DNA from 2 places in the Corynebacterium tuingiense genome. Region 1 is predicted to be linked to the other one. Evidence: predicted binding sites of a transcription regulator. Region 1 holds the regulator's gene; the other holds the start of a gene.
The links. The regulator LexA, encoded in region 1, represses DNA repair genes until DNA is damaged. The targets are predictions, from matches to a motif close to CGAACANNTGTTCG.

Region 1 (8,154 bases):
CGGCCATGACAGCGGCCATGATTTGCATGGAGGCTGCGTCGCCAGTGGACAATCCGGCGGTGGCAAAGAGGTAGGCGGCCTTGTTGACTGGGCCACCCAAGTCGACGCACATCATCAGGCCCAAGATGATGCCGAGCACTACGGCAGATGAGCCAGACATGGAAGACAGCCAATTTTGCAGGCCCTCCATCAGCGCGGCCAGTGGGGCGCCCAGCAACAGGTACATCGCCAAGCCAACGACCAGGGAGGTCAAAAGCGGAATGATGACCACCGGCATGAGGGAACCGAGCCAGCGCGGGACCTTCCAATTGCCAATCCACAGGGCGATAAAGCCGGCCAACAAACCGGTAACCAAGCCACCGATAAAGCCCGCGTCGAGCGTTACGGCGATAGCGCCGCCGACAAAGCCCGGCGCAATACCCGGGCGTCCGGCCAGGGCGTAGGCGATATAGCCAGAAAGTGCGGCAACGATAAAGCCCATCGCGGCCTGGCCAATCGCATAGAGCACCGCGCCTATATAAAGCGAGTAGCCGGAATGTTCGAACGACATCGTCTCACCGTCGACGACGATGTCATTGCCCGGCAGGTTGGACAGGGAATAATCGGTAGAAAGCGCTTGCCAGCCATTGGCCATATCGGCGCCGCCGAAGAGGAATCCGAGGGCGAGCAGCAGGCCGCCGGCGGCAACGAGCGGCACCATGTAGGACACGCCGGTCATAATCGCCTGTTGGATGCGCTTGCCCCAACCCAGCGATTTTCCTTCTTCTTCGGCGGAGGAGGAAGAGGCGGTGCCAGAGACCTTTCGGGCATTCGGGTTCTTCGCCGCCGCGATGGCTTCATCGAGCATCTTGCCGGGCTCGTTGATGGCCCGCTTGACGCCGGATTCGATGACGGGTTTGCCCGCGAAGCGTTCGCGGTCGCGCACGCCAACGTCCGTGGCAAAGATGACCGCGTCGGCAGCGTCGATGGTGGACTGCGAGACCGATTCATTATTGGACGAGCCCTGGGTTTCGACGGTGAGATCGACGTCGTCGTGCTCGCCGGCGGTTTGGGTGAGGGCATCGGCAGCCATGTAGGTGTGTGCGATGCCGGTTGGGCAGGCGGTAATGGCAACGATGCGGGTAGCTTGCGCCGAAGCACCTGCGCTTGCCGATGCCCCTTCCGCAGCCCCAGCTGCAGCCTCCGCGGTGTCCTGCTTTTTCTTCTTCGGCTTTTCCGCGTTGACGACAGCGAGGATTTCCTGGACGATTTCCTCCTTCGTCGACGCGGTGCGCAGAGCCTCTAGGAAGTCCTTGCGCACGAGGGCGCGGGCGAGCTTAGAAAGAATCTGCAGGTGGGCCTTGCCACTGCCGGCGGGGGCAGCGATGAGAAAGACCAACTGGGCATCGCCGTCGGGGCCGGAAAAATCCACGCCGCGGGTAAGGCGGGCGAAAGCCAGGGTCGGCTCGGTGACGGCCTCGGAACGGCAGTGGGGGATGGCCACGCCGCCTGGCACGCCGGTGCCGGCCTTGGCTTCGCGGTCGATGGCGGGCTGGGCGAGGCCTGCGACCTCGGTCGCGCGCCCGGTATCGTGCACCATGGTGGCAAGGTTGGTGATAACGGAGTCGACGCTATCGCCAAAGTCGGCGTCAAGCGCGACGAGGTCTGTGGTGATGAGATCGGATGCCATGATGGAAGGCTCCTTTAGCTAGAGAGCGGAGATGGAGGTTCGGGCGGTATCGAGTTCTTCGGGGCGGGGGAATTGGGTGCCGGGCTTTGCTGCCGCGGCGGTGCCATAAGCCACCGAGAGCGCGAGGGAATCTGCTGGCCCCTGCCCCTGCGTGCGCCCCAGTAGGTATCCAGCCAATGCGGCATCACCTGCGCCAACGGTCGATTTCACCGTGACGGGAGGCGGGGTGGCAGCCCATGCGCCTTTTGCGCTTACCAGCACGGCGCCGGCGCCGCCGAGGGTGACGAGCACTTCCTTGATGCCGCGCCCCACGACATCCCTCGCGGCCTCCACGACCGGGCTATAATCCCCGGCCGCAGCGGCGCGCTCGAGGGCGAGGCCATCCTGGCCGGTTAGCTGCCCTAATTCGAAGCCGTTGGGTTTGATGAGATCCGGGGCTGCGGTAGCGAGCTGCATGGCGATGGCCTTCATCGGAGCATCGGAGGTATCCACGGCGATGCGCGCCTGCGGGGCGGCATTGCGGATCTCCTTGATGAGGTCGGTATACCAGCCAGCGTCTACGCCCTTGGGCAGCGATCCGGCAAGGGCTACCCAATCGGCGGATTGGGCATGACGGGTAAGGGTGGCGATGAGGTGGTTTTGGGTGGCATCGGAAAGCAGCGGGCCCGGGCCGTTGACCTTGGTGGTCGTGCCATCTGGCTCGGTGATGGTGGTATTGACGCGCACGCCGCCATCCATGTCCACGTTGGCGTAGGGGAGGTCGACGTCGTGGATGAGGTTGATGAACGGATCGGCCGCGCGGGCAGGGAAGAGGGCTAGGGTTTCTTTCCCGGCGAGGTGAACCGCGTGGGCGACGTTGACGCCTTTGCCGCCGGCGACCTGGGTAACACTGGCGGCGCGGTGGACATCGCCTGAGGTCAGTTGCTGATTGAGCGCCAGGGTGGCGTCAATGCTTGGGTTTGGGGTGAGCGTGAGGAGCATCGAGAACTTATCCCTTTCGCAGTGTGCGTATATTGGGGGCCACACGCAGTCGGTCCGATTGGAACTCGCGCTTAAGCCCGCCGTTAATGTTTATTCTTGCCCGATTGTGTTGGAAAATCAATAGAAACCGTGTGGCATACATTGCATTTCTGTTGGATTTGTGATGATCTGGAAATAAATAAGCCGCTATCTTCGAAGGAAGTATCGCCATGGAAAATACGCTTCAGTCTACTGTTAAAGGAACCGGCGTTGTCGCTGGAGTTGCCTATGCAGAAGCCATCTGGGTGCGCCCTCGCCCAGACCTGCCCACTGAAGGAAGTATTGACCAGGAGGCCAGCAGCGAAGCCGAATACGATCGCTTCCTCGAGGCAGTCGATGTCGTTGCCAGCCGCTTGGAAAACCGTGCCGCAGCTGCCGAGGGCCAAGCCTCGGAAGTATTGACGGCGACAGCCGGCATGGTCAAGGACCGCGGGTGGCACAAGGCCGTGCGCAAAAACATCCGTTCCGGCAAGAATGCCGAGTTCGCTACGGTGGGAGCCACGGACAAGTTTGTCACCATGTTTGAGGCGGCCGGCGGCGTTATGGCTGAGCGCACCACCGATCTGAAGGACGTGCGCGACCGCGTCATCGCCCAGCTGCGCGGCGAGCAGGAGCCCGGTTTGCCCATGGTGGAGGGCCAAGCGGTACTTTTTGCCGATGACCTCGCGCCTGCCGATACAGCCACCCTGGATACCGCGCATATCCGTGCGCTCGTTACCGAGTTGGGCGGGCCCACCAGCCATACCGCGATCATCGCTCGCCAGCTCGATATTCCGTGCATCGTTGCCGTGGGAAACAAGCTGCGCGAGATTGAAAGCGGCACGCTCGTCTTCGTCGACGGTGCGCTTGGAACCGTGACGCTGGGCGCGGACGAGGCAGAATCCACCAAGGCGGTCGAAGAATATCGCGAGCGCGCCGCCCGCGTTGCCGAATGGACTGGACCAGCGCAAACCAAGGACGGCCACCGCGTGCAGCTTTTGGCCAACGTGGCCGACGGCAACGCCGCCCGCATTGCCTCCGACTCGCAGGCAGAGGGGATTGGCCTCTACCGCACGGAGCTGTCGTTTCTGTCCGCGAGCGAGGAGCCTTCCGTTGACGAGCAGGCAAAGATCTACAGCAAGGTCTTTAACGCCTACCCCGATTCCAAGGTCGTGGTGCGCACCTTGGACGCTGGCTCCGATAAGCCGATTTCTTATGCCACGTTGTCCTCGGAAGAGAACCCGGCGTTGGGTGTACGCGGTCTGCGCATTGCCCGCGATAACGAGTCCCTGTTAACCCGCCAGCTGGACGCCATCGCCCAGGCCGCGGAGTCCCGCGGCGGCGATGCCGAGACTTGGGTCATGGCACCGATGGTGGCGACGTCGAAGGAAGCCCAGTGGTTTGCGGAGCTGTGCCGGGAGCGCGGCCTGACCGCGGGCGCGATGATTGAGGTGCCCGCAGCAGCGCTGATGGCAGATAAGATCATGCCGCATCTGGACTTCGTTTCCATCGGCACCAATGACCTCACCCAGTACACGATGGCCGCTGACCGCCTGTCGCCGCAGCTGGCGTACCTCACCGACCCGTGGCAGCCGGCCGTGCTGCGGCTTATCCAGCACACCTGCATCGCCGGACACGAATACAACGTACCGGTTGGCGTGTGTGGTGAGGCCGCGGCCGATCCGCTATTGGCCTGCGTATTGACCGGCCTTGGCGTCAACTCCTTGTCGGCGGCGTCGACCGCAGTCGCCGGCGTTGGTGCCCAATTGGCCGAGCTGACCTTCGATCAGTGCCAGCAGCTTGCCGATGCCGCCCTCAACTCCGAAGGCCCCTCCGCCGCCCGTGCCGCAGCGATGGAGCAGATAGAAAAGTTCAACTAGCGGCATAAGGTTTCGCCCTCCCTACCTCGGTTGGAAATGGCACCGGGGTAGGGAGGGCGAAGTCGTGCGCGTAATGGAGCTATTCGCTGGCGAGCACGACATCGATTTCTCGCTCGCGCAGGGCATCGACGAAGGATTCCGGTGCGCCGGAATCGGTGATGACGACATCGATATCGGCAATGGAGGCGAAGCTCACCAAGTAGTCGTTTCCCAATTTGCTGGAATCACACATGACCACGACCTTGTGGGCATTTGTGACGAAGGCGGATTTGATGGCTGCTTCTTGGGAATCGGCCGTCGACAAGCCGTGATCGAGGGTCAGGGCATTGGTGCCGATGAAGGCGACATCGGCACGCATGAGCGCCATGGTGCGCAGGGCGGTATCGCCGACGACGGCCTGGGTGATAGCGCGTACGGTGCCGCCGAGGAGCTGGACATCGGGGACGCCGCTATTGGCTAGCGACAGTGCGATGGGCAGGCTATTGGAGACGATATTGAACTGCGCTTGCGGGTATTGCTGGCTAATGAGCTCGGCAAAGGTATTAATCGTGGTGCCGGCGTCCAGGAATATGCTGCCGCCGCCAGGGGGAAGGAAGTCGAGCGCGGCGTGCGCGATGGCGGCCTTGGCCCCAGATGCGGAACGCTGGCGGGTATCAAGCGTGAGCTCCGCGGTCTGGAACGCTTGCGAAGCAACGGCGCCACCGTGAACGCGGTGGACAACGCCCTCTCGATCCAGTACGGCCAAGTCGCGGCGGATGGTTTCGGCAGTCACGTCGAAACGCTCTGATAAATCGGTGACGTTGACGCGACCCTCGACAGCAGTTTGGGACGCGATTTGGCGGCGTCGCTCCTCTGCGTACACGGATCCTCCTTGCTCCTCGCCTTCGGCCGAGCGTGAACTCTATTTGCGAATGCACGCGCGCGGTGAAAGCTAAATCATGTGGGGTTTCTCCCTCCATTGTGTCAAAATTCGGCGGTAATCGGACGAAAACAAAAATCCAGATTTGTTCCGTTGTCTGGTTTGAACAAAAATTGCTGGTCAGTAAGTTCTAATTCCCCTAGATGAAAGTCGGCCCTGTTAGCGCTTTACTTACGGATCCGTTATTTTGGGGGTGCTTTATCAATAGGCCCCGCGCGCTTAAGTTGGCTTTTTGGGGCGCGCTTGCGAGGCAGAAAGGCGTGGAATGCGTTAAAACTCGAACGGCCCTGCTCCCCAAGCAAGGGAACAGGGCAGCGTACGACGTGCAAAGAGCGGGTTTCAAGAAAGCGGGCGCAGAGTGCAGGCGGCGACAAGAACTGCAGGCGAAAACTCGCGTGCGGCTTGGTTAAAGTAGCTTGCCGAGGCCTAGAGCTTGCGGAACACGGATACCACCTTTCCCATAATCTCTGCATCATCGCCGTTGATGGGCGGATAGGCATCGTTGTGCGGAAGGAGCCAAACGCCAGAGGAGTCGCGGTGGAATTCCTTGACGGTGGCCTCGGAGCCATCGAGAAGCGCGGCGACAAACTCGCCTTCCTCAGCCACTGACTGTGACCGGATGATGACCCAGTCGCCGTTGAGGATGCCGGCATCCTGCATGGAATCGCCCACAACCTGCAACATATAAAGCTCGCCTCCGCCGACGACCTCGTCTGGCATGGGGAAATACGTGTCGATATTTTCCTCTGCGGTGATCGGTGCACCGGCAGCAATGCGTCCCACGACGGGAATATAAGCTACGGCAGCGGACTCTTCAGCGCTGCGGGCAGAGGTATCGGTGGCCTCTTTAGATTTACGCCCCGGTTTCTTTTCGCCGTCGTCAGTATTGAGGTGACGCACATCGACCGCGCGTGGCTTATTAGGATCGCGGCGCAAGAAACCCTTTTCTTCAAGCTGCTTGAGCTGATAGGCCACGGACGAAGTGGATTGCAGGCCTGCGGCATCGCCGATTTCGCGGATGCTGGGTGGGTATCCGCGTAGCATCACCGCATCGCTGATGACGTTAAGGATGCGGCGTTGCCTTTCGGAAAGGGAAGCGTAATCGTTCTTTGCATTGCTTGCTTTTTTGCGGCCCATGTGCGGCTCCTAGCTAGGGGTCTGAGATTCTGCGGTCGTAGCTTGAAAAGGGACTGGGTGGCAGCTGCGTGCCATAACCCATTTGTAGCACGAAAAGTACAGGCGTTCGAGATTTGCGCCGAAAACTGGACAGGTTTTCGAAAGGGTGCTATAAATCGAACATAGAATCAATCTCGAACACAGGAGCGACATTGTGCTCCTGTCGTGTCAAGGGGCCGCTTTAGACTTATTGCGGTCGTCGAAAGGAAAAAATGTCTCAACTACTTAACTCTCGCAATAACATGGTTAAACAGCACTCGGCACGTCCACAGATCGTACCTTCAGCCGCCATCTGGGATATCGATGATCGTAGGTGGGGTGCGCAGCATCCCCGCTCTGGAATAGAAAAAATTAGGACGCTAGATTCTGAATATCGAACGAATCCTAAAGAGGATTCGAATATGTGGACTGACGAATATTCGCTGCTTAATGTGGCAAACAACGCGATTGAAAAAGACGATACACAGAGTTCACGCAAAAACTACCTGCTTGGTGCTGTGTTCGGCGCTGCGGTATTTTTTGGCACGGTCGTCGGTGGATTGATGGGCACGAGCGCTGAGGCACCGACTGAACCTGGTACTTCGGTACAGCAAGTAGAAGCAGCGATCGTTAAGTAATGCATCTAGTACTTAAGCGGGCGCTGGGAAGGCTCTAGGTTGGGCGTCTTATCTGCCATCAGCTTGCCTCCTAGGGCAGGGGTGACCTTGCTCGCTTAAGGAGGCAGGCATGCGGGCAGCACGAGTCTGGAGTAGCGGCGTCCGATTCTTGGCTTGGCCTCGGGAGTAAACTAAGCCGAGAAGCTAAATTAGCGAAAGGACTAGTGTGTACTGCCCGTTTTGCCATAACGAACAATCCCGCGTTATCGACTCTCGCGTGGTAGATGCAGGCGCATCGATACGGCGGCGTCGCGAGTGTGCTTCGTGTAAAGGGCGTTTTACCACTGTGGAAAAAGCTGTACTGCTGGTCGTTAAGAGAAATGGCCTTGCAGAACCATTTAGCCGGGATAAACTCATTCGGGGTGTCAGGCGCGCTTGCCAAGGCCGAGATGTTAGCGATGACGCCCTTAAAAAGTTGGCGCAAGAAGTTGAGGAAACCGTGCGGGGGCATGGGTCTTCACAGGTTAATGCCAACGAAATCGGGTTAGCGATCCTTGAGCCATTGCGTGACCTAGACGAGGTCGCATATCTGCGCTTCGCCTCGGTATATAAATCTTTCGAGAGCGCGGATGACTTTGAATCGGAGATTCGACTGATGCGGCGACGCGATCGCGGGGACCTTTAAACTGCGGGGGTTTAGGGCAGGCTCGAAGCAGCTTTAACTGGGGTTTTGGGCCCATGATTTTGGTGAGGCCGCCTAATTCTGACGTCACTGGCGGCCGAGAGAACAGATTTCCTTGTTGGTGACTGGCAGCGGTTTCTTGCCGACAGTGGTGCTTGGGCGCTAGCAGTGCTTGGGCAGCAGATGTGGCTGGGCAGCAGCTTTGGCTAGCTGGTGGGGTTTGGCCGGCCAAC
Region 2 (8,154 bases), 1.0 Mb from region 1:
GGAGTATGCAATGCCATTCAAGTGGCCGCACTGCGAATCATCGTGGTGGGAACCGTAGCTGATGGGGTGAAGCCCAAAGCCCTTTCTACGATGGGATCGATAAATAGCTCTGCAATGCTTATCGGGTACATCATCGGGGCGCCTGTCGTGAGCGCCATAGGCCCGGCCGCGGCACTGGCCGTATCCGGGATTGGAACCTCCGTGCTCACAGTAGGACCGGTCCTGAAACACCGTTTGCAATGATGCCCATGTGCGCACCTAGTTGCTGTTTTTCTTTTTCTTCGTGCGCAGCATATCCATGCTCATTACGGCGCCGATGATGGCGGCGTGCTGCTGCTCGTTGAGGTCTGGCGCGATCCGCAGGAGATACGTGTTTTTACCCATGAAGTAGTTGCCCATGCCGGTCCACTTATTGGAGACATCGGCAAGCTGGTGATCCTGGGAGGTGATGGTGAGGTTCCAATCCCAGAAATCGCCGTGCACTTCGACGTCGGCAAAGCCCTCCATTGTTAATTCCATCTTCGTTTTGAACATGGAGAAGCGCTTGGTGATAACGGCCATGGGCTGTTCAATTCCCGGTAGGTGTACTTTGTAGGTATCCCTCAAAAAATTCGCCGGATCCGAGATTGTCATGACTGTTTGTTGGGGGTTGCCTTCGGCATCCGTGAGCGCGACCTCCAAGCTGCGGGAGGGTTTAAACACCATCTCCTTAAGGCTGGTGGATTGCACAATGGTGCCCACTGGGGTCCCGTTGACATCAGAAATCATGAATCGATCTTTGAGGAGGGACTTGGTTTGGGAAATAACCAGCTCGTCGAGCGTGAATAATTTTTGCATCATGCCAGCCAATGTATGGCAGTGGGCGTTTTTAATCCTCCTCCCTAGGGGTGGTTTTTGCTTCTTCCTGTGCTTCGTGGGCCTCTTCGTAGGCTCGCACGCGGTGGGCGGTCATGGTTCGTGCAAAAGTTTGCACCCAATTCTTATTCTTTTCCGCTAGTGGGCCGGAGGGCTCGGTGACGGTCCAGGTGCCGTCCTCGAAGAGCCAAATAATGTCCCGGGTGTGTGGGTCCATGACGTAGAAGACGCGGCCATCGGTCTTTATGTTGTGGTGGTGCTGGCACAGGCAGGCAAGGTTTGCGGGCGTCGTCGGCCCGCCATCCGCGTGGTTGATGCGGTGATCCTTCTGGCACACCGTGGCAGGGCGGTTGCAGCCAGGGTAGCGGCAGGTGCCGTCGAATCCTTCGAGGTAGGCTGCCATATCCGGTGGGGTGACGTATCCCTTAACCTCCTTATCCGGGTTCATGTCCCGGATCTTGGAGTAGGGCAGCGCGTTGGAGCGCGCCGGGTCGAGCCACCCAACGGATTCAATGAATGCGGGGGAGTTGGGGACATCGGTTGCCTTGTAGGCATTCAGGATGACCTGGGGCGCTTCGGTATTGCCGGTGAGGAGGGAAATGGCGGCATCGGCAAGCGAGCAATCCAGCTTGAGCGCAGTCTCCTTGATGCACTTATCTACGCACGCCATTACCGAAGGCTCCGCGCTCAGCGTCATTGCTGCGGTATTGTTTCCCCAATTCTCCATGGTGTAGCGCGGCTGGGTCGGCCCCTTTTTGACCGCAAGGGTGTCATCTTCAAGGTTGATGAGCTCATTAATCTTCCTTTTAATCTGCGCTTGCGTCCGCATGGACTGGTTGGCGCGGGTGGGGGTGAGGTAGGCGGTGAGCTGCTCATCGATGCGCGCGACTACCTCCGGGGTCGGGTTGCCCAGGCGGTTGAGGGATTTATTGATGGCAATGAGGCGGTCTAAATCTAAGTGGTAGAGCTGGTGCTGCAGTTCTTTCAGCTGGGGCAGCTCTTCTAGGCGGTACAGGGCCATTAGGATATGGCCGATTCGCCCTTCATTAACTCCGGTGGTGCGGTAGAGGGATTGGGTTACTAATTCGAAATCAGAATCGAGATCAGGGATCTGTTCAGTCCAGAACTCATATTCGGCCTTTCGCATTTCAAAAGCTAAGCGTGTAGTGGGGTCTTTGGTGTTGGTCGTGGAAAAGTAGGGATCTTCCATGGCGCTTAAAACCTAAATTTGTATTGTGAACGTGTGTACGAAAAACACTATAGAACACCCGCCGGACATTCGCCTGTTTTAACGCGTTTTCGCAGGTAGGACTGCATATTCTTCGGTCAGGATAACCAGCTTAAAAGCAAATTATGTGCTAGCTTGAGGAAGGTATGAGTCAGGAGCAGGAAACGCAGGAAGAACCCGGCCGCGCGTGGTGGCAGTGGTGGGCACCCTTGGCAATGATCGCTGTCTTCTTGGTGCTCCCGCCGGCGATTTACCAGGCGGTTTCCGGCACGGTATTGCTCGGCATCATGGGTGGGCTTACCGTGCTTATTGCTCTTATCGATGCCACCACATTCCGCTACTCATGGACCATCTTCTGGGTTGCGGGCATCGCCTATTTCGCAGCCATGGCGATGTACTTCAACGAGGGGACATGGATTTACCTGCCGGTAGTGGTCCTTTTGGCGTTGGGAGCTAGCAAATTGGGCGCCAAGTTGAGGAAGCGCTGATGGAAATCTGGCGGTTGGATCACCCTGAGGCTGGCCTGCTCGAGGTTGAGCGCGGCTACGATGCCGAGTTCGCTGAGCAGGGCGAATGGCCCAAGGAGCCGAAGGAATTTACGCCGGTGCTTGGCGATGCCCCCTTTATCCACCGCATCCAGCTCTGGCGCAAGAATCCTGCACCCCGCATGCAGATCGTGGTCAATGGCGAGGTTCGCAGCCGGCACGACAAGCCGCGTGGCGGCCGTTATTCATTGCAGAAGAATCTGGAAAACGATCTCTCATTCAGTGAGAATAGTGCGCCGCTGACTAAGCCTTATGTAGATATCCAAGCCACGCCCTTCGGGGAGATACAGGATGTCTACTACCGCGATGGGGAGGAGGCCGTGGCCTTTGATCCGCCGCCGGGCTCCTTGGGTGAAAAGCGGCGCCGGGCAATGGAAGAAAGCCCCTTCAAGCGCGTGCTGTATCCACTGCTCGGTGGGCTGGGGAAGTCCGGGTGGGCCATCGCGATGATTGTTTTGGCTCCTATTATTAGCCGCATCCTCTCGCGCTTGCTGCCGGATTGGGAGCTGCCAGATGTAGATTTCCCAGAGATTTACCTTCCGCTGCCAAATTTGCCGAACCTGCCGGAGCCACCGCAGATTACCTTGCCCGCGCCGCAGTTTGCGGTGCACTTTGTACCTCCGGAATGGGTGGTTTTCCTTATGGATTACAGCAGGGTGTGGATGCCTATAGTTATTGCCATTGCCTTTGGGGTGATGGCGGTGCGCAATGCAAAGAAGTCGGAGGCGAAGAAGAAGGAGTGGCAGAACCATGAAGATTCGCGGCGCGATTGATGCGGAGGGCCGGTGCAAGCATTGGCATTCCCCGCTCGACGTGGTGGCCAATAAGTGCGCGACCTGCGGCGAGTACTTCGCGTGCGCGCTGTGCCATGCGGAGCTGACGGATCATGAGTTTGGGCCCATGCTTGTCGATGCCCCCGCTGCCCTCTGCGGTTCCTGTGGCCTCGAGATGGATTACCGGCTGTATTCCTCTGTCGAGGCATGCCCGAAGTGTGGGCATATGTTTAATCCCGGCTGCAGTGCGCATGCCGGGATCTATTTTCAGGTCACCGCGTAAAAGCGAGGGGAGAGTGCTACTGGTTCAGACCCAAAAAGCGGTTGACCAAGCTGTGGTAGGCGCGCACGGTGAGATCTAGGTCCTCGAGGTAGAGGTGCTCATCGTGGCTGTGTAATTGCGAGTTGGCGCTGGCCATATCGCGGCCCTCGGCGTGCATCGCAAAGCCATAGGCATTGCCGCCCTTGCGGCGGGCGAAGCGGAGGTCGGAACCACCGGTGGCGTGGACGGGGACGACGTCTTTATTGGGGAAGAACTCTTTGGCGGTGGCCTCAATGGTGCGCCAGAGCTCGGTATCGGTGGAGGACTGGGTGGCGTTTTCGGTAATGAGGTGTTCGATTTCTACCTCATCGGCAAGATCGCCCAGTGCGCTGCGGAGGAAATCGTCCAAGTCTTCCTGGGTTTGCCCAGGGAAGGGGCGGATATCCATCTCAAGGTAGGCGTGGGAAGGCAGCACATTGATGGCCCCGCCGGCACGCAGGACGGTCTCGGCGATGGTGGTGTGGCTAAAGGCGTGGGCGTAGGCATCGAGGTTGCCGAACTTGGTGTAGTCACCGGTGCCATCGATAAGCTCTTTTTCGGTCTCAGGATCGAACTTGAAGGTGCGGACGAAGCCCTCCCAGATCTCGTTGGAGGCTGTGGGTGGCTCGGCCTCGGCGATGCGGCGGGCGACCTCGCCAATCTTTACGATGGCAAAGTCCTTGCCGTAGGGCGTTGAGCCGTGCCCGGCATCGCCGGTGACGTGGAGGCGGCGCTGACCGGCGCCCTTTTCGCCCACGTTGAAGCCCACCGCGCCGGGCAGGTGGCTACCGCCGGTCTCGGAGAGGCAGTTCTTCCAGGAGAAGGCATCGGGGTGGTTTTCTGCCATCCACCGCACGCCCAAGCCACCGCGGGCCTCTTCATCGGCCATGCCCACGAAGGCAAGCGTTCCGCCGGGGTTGCCGGCGCGCGCTACCTCGCGGGTGACGGCTGCCATGGTGGCGGTAATAAAGAGCATGTCTACGGAACCGCGGCCGTAGAGCTTGCCGTCTTCAATGAGGGCCTCGAAGGGCGGCTTGGTCCACTTGGGCTCGTCGACGGGAACGACATCGGTATGCCCCATAAGGGTGAGGGGCTCCTTGGCGGGATCGCCGGGAACGGTGACCACGATGGACACGCGGCCGGGGTGGGATTCAAAGCGCTCGATGGAGACGTCTTCACCGGCAAAGAAGTTCTCTAGCGTATCGGCATTGCGCACCTCAAAGCCGGAATCCGGGGTGAGGTCGTTCACGCAAGCATTGCGGATGAGTTCTTGGAGGAGCTCGAGGGTGTCATCGTAAAGCGTCATGCCCCTTAGGGTAATCCCGCGAAAAAAATTTTGTGATTTTGGCCAAAGTTGAACGGCGTTCAAGTATGGTTCACTGCATGAGCATCATCGACATCGCCCGTGAGAAAGCTCTGGAGCAAGGCAAAGGCCTTAACCAGGAAGAACTACTACAAGTACTGCAGGTTCCAGATTCCCAGCTGGAAGAAATTGCTGATATCGCCCACCAGACCCGCCTGAAGTGGTGCGGCCCGGACGTATCGGTGGAAGGCATTATCTCCATCAAGACTGGTGGTTGCCCAGAAGATTGCCACTTCTGCTCCCAGTCCGGCCTTTTTGAGTCCCCCGTGCGTGCAGTGCGCCTGAACATCCCTGAACTGGTGGAGGCGGCACAGAAGACCGCCAAGACCGGCGCCACCGAATTCTGCATCGTCGCCGCGGTGAAGTCCCCGGATGACCGCCTGCTGGACCAGGTGGGCGAGGCCATCGCCGCCATTAACGATGCCGTTGACATCGAGATTTCCTGCTCCCTGGGCACCCTGACCCGCGAGCAGGCACAGCGCCTGAAGGACATGGGCGCACAGCGCTACAACCACAACCTGGAGACCTCCCGCTCCTACTTCCCCAACGTGGTCACCACCCACACCTGGGAAGAGCGCAAGAAGACCCTGGACTACGTGCGCGAGGTAGGCATGGAAGTCTGCTGTGGCGGCATCATCGGCATGGGCGAGTCCCTGGAGCAGCGCGCCGAGTTCGCAGCCCAGCTGGCAGAGATCGATCCGTGCGAGGTTCCGATGAACTTCCTCGACCCTCGCCCGGGCACCCCGTTCGCTGACCGTCCGCTGGTTCCGCTGGGTGAGGGCCTGCGCGCCGTTGCTGCATTCCGCTTGGCGATGCCCTCCACCACCCTCCGCTTCGCTGGCGGCCGCGAGCTTTCGCTTGGCGATGACGGCACCGAGCGCGGTTTGCTCGGCGGCATCAACGCCATCATTGCCGGCAACTACTTGACCACCTTGGGTCAGGAAATCGAAAAGGATGTGGACATGCTGGGCCGCATCGATCTCCCGATCAAGGCTCTGTAGTGTCCGAGCCGAACTCTGAGTTGGCAACCGCCGTCCTGGCCGGGGACGAGCCAATTTTCCACCCCAATACCGGCAAGCCGATCGAAGAGGTCTTCACGCTACACCCCGCTGCAGCCGCCGGCCTCGACGTGCCGCGCTACTGCCAGATCTGTGGCCGCCGCATGGTGGCCCAGGTGCGCCCCGATGGCTGGCACACTAAGTGCTCGCGTCACGGGGAGCTAGATTCTGAGTGGTTATACGTAGAGCAGCTACCAGAGAGTTAGCACTACCAAGATAAGGAGCCGCTGCCGCAAGGCAGGCGGCTCTTTTTTCTATTGAAAAACAGCCGTGAACTGCGGGTAGGTAATCCTACTTGCGAAATTTGGTGCGTCCTACTTTAGAGATTTGGTACTCTCTACTTTAGAGATTTGGTGCGTCCTACTTGCGAAATTTGGTAAATTTATGTTTGTTCCTCGGCAGCTCAGTGGATCTATAACGCAGTTAATGAAATGGTTTCCAGTTGTCAGCGTGACGGGGCCGCGGCAGTCTGGGAAGTCGACTCTTCTGAGAGAAATGTTTCCGGACTTGTCATACCTCAATCTTGAGGATCCAAGTATTCGAAGGGTGGCACAAGAAGATCCTGTGGGTTTCCTTTCGAGCCAAAGTGGACCGTTGATTATAGATGAGGCTCAATATGCACCGGACCTGTTTTCCGTTGTCCAACTTCGCTCGGATGAAGTGGGAAGCCCTGGGCAATATATCTTATCCGGATCGCAAAATTTCTTGCTTATGGAATCCATAACGCAATCGCTGGCGGGCCGCGTTGGGATCAGTCATTTGTTGCCCTTCGGCCTCATGGAAGCTCGCTCTATATCAGCTGATCTGACCGTTGATGAATTTATGGTTCGTGGTGGATATCCGCGCTTGTACCAGGCTCAAATTCCTCCGGAAATCTATTTTGAAAACTACGTGCAGACTTATCTCCAACGGGATGTGAGTGGGTTACTCAATGTTCGGAATAGTGATAGCTTTTGGCGATTCATTAAGGTCTGTGCGCTGCAAGCTGGAAACTTAATTAACTATTCCGCAATCGCAAATGAGATTGATGTTTCTTTCCAGACGGTAAAAAATTGGGTCTCAATTCTGGAGTCTAGTTTCATCATATTTTCTTTACCCAGCCACCATTCCAATCCCCGGAAGGTGCTTACTAAGACCGCGAAGTTGTATTTCTATGATACTGGCCTGTTGTGCCACCTTCTTGGTATTTCTTCACCAGAAGAACTTTCTGTGCATCCACAGTCAGGTGCAGTGTGTGAAAATATGGTGGTAGCAGAAACCATGAAAACGCATATTCACTCTGGTCGCAAGCCGGATCTACGGTTCTATCGGGATAGTTCTAAAAGAGAAATCGACCTATTGGATTTTACGGGCGGCGATCCTAAGGCTTATGAAATCAAGGCATCGCAGACCTATCATTCCAAATACACGCGTCATCTCGCGACTGTAGGTGAAGAGCTGGAGATCAAACCCGCAAACCGCACAGTGCTATACCGCGGCCAGCATTCCTTCGAAGCGAATGGTGCGCAGGTAGTCCCCGTTGAGCAGTACTTGAAGGCGCTTGATTAGATTGGTGGGTATGGATCCCGCTGTAGCCCATGCTCATCAGTCCGCGCTGCGATCGATTGCGCGTGTCGTGGAGGAGACGGCGCCGCGCACGGAGGCGGGCAAGGCATTGGGGGACATCGCCAAGCAGCTGCGAGAAGGGCCGGTGATGGTGCTGACGGGGGCGGGGGTATCGACGGAATCGGGGGTGCCGGATTATCGCGGACCGCGGGGCTCGCTGAGCAGGCACCGGCCGATGACGTATCAGGAATTTCGCCATGATCCGGCCGCTAGCCATAGGTATTGGGCGCGCAGTTTTGTGGGCTGGCGCGTGATGGATTCCGCGGCGCCGAATCGCACGCATTATGCGCTCGTGGAGTTGGAGCGCGCCGGGCTGGTTAATGGTGTGGTCACCCAAAACGTGGATGGCCTGCATAAACGGGCGGGTACGGAGAGGTTGGTGACGCTGCACGGTGATATGGAAACCGTGGTGTGCCTGCTGTGTGG

Region 2: the regulator LexA is predicted to act here: its motif matches at 2,092-2,105, upstream of ACLI1T_RS00335 (HNH endonuclease signature motif containing protein).

What each region holds. Positions count from the first base shown of each region.
Region 1 covers NZ_CP177101.1:1,451,165-1,459,318, reverse strand. Annotated here, with positions in the region: gene ACLI1T_RS06940 (fructose-specific PTS transporter subunit EIIC) at 1-1,669, opposite strand, end outside; gene ACLI1T_RS06935 (1-phosphofructokinase family hexose kinase) at 1,688-2,650, opposite strand; gene ptsP (phosphoenolpyruvate--protein phosphotransferase) at 2,860-4,548, shown strand; gene ACLI1T_RS06925 (DeoR/GlpR family DNA-binding transcription regulator) at 4,628-5,410, opposite strand; gene lexA (transcriptional repressor LexA) at 5,894-6,604, opposite strand; gene ACLI1T_RS06915 (hypothetical protein) at 6,856-7,260, shown strand; gene nrdR (transcriptional regulator NrdR) at 7,466-7,924, shown strand.
Region 2 covers NZ_CP177101.1:65,526-73,679, forward strand. Annotated here, with positions in the region: gene ACLI1T_RS00325 (hypothetical protein) at 18-209, opposite strand; gene ACLI1T_RS00330 (LURP-one-related/scramblase family protein) at 259-840, opposite strand; gene ACLI1T_RS00335 (HNH endonuclease signature motif containing protein) at 869-2,002, opposite strand; gene ACLI1T_RS00340 (heme transporter) at 2,230-2,571, shown strand; gene ACLI1T_RS00345 (hypothetical protein) at 2,571-3,401, shown strand; gene ACLI1T_RS00350 (CHY zinc finger protein) at 3,379-3,684, shown strand; gene ACLI1T_RS00355 (M20/M25/M40 family metallo-hydrolase) at 3,701-5,008, opposite strand; gene bioB (biotin synthase BioB) at 5,086-6,066, shown strand; gene ACLI1T_RS00365 (hypothetical protein) at 6,066-6,329, shown strand; gene ACLI1T_RS00370 (ATP-binding protein) at 6,550-7,671, shown strand; gene ACLI1T_RS00375 (Sir2 family NAD-dependent protein deacetylase) at 7,682-8,154, shown strand, end outside.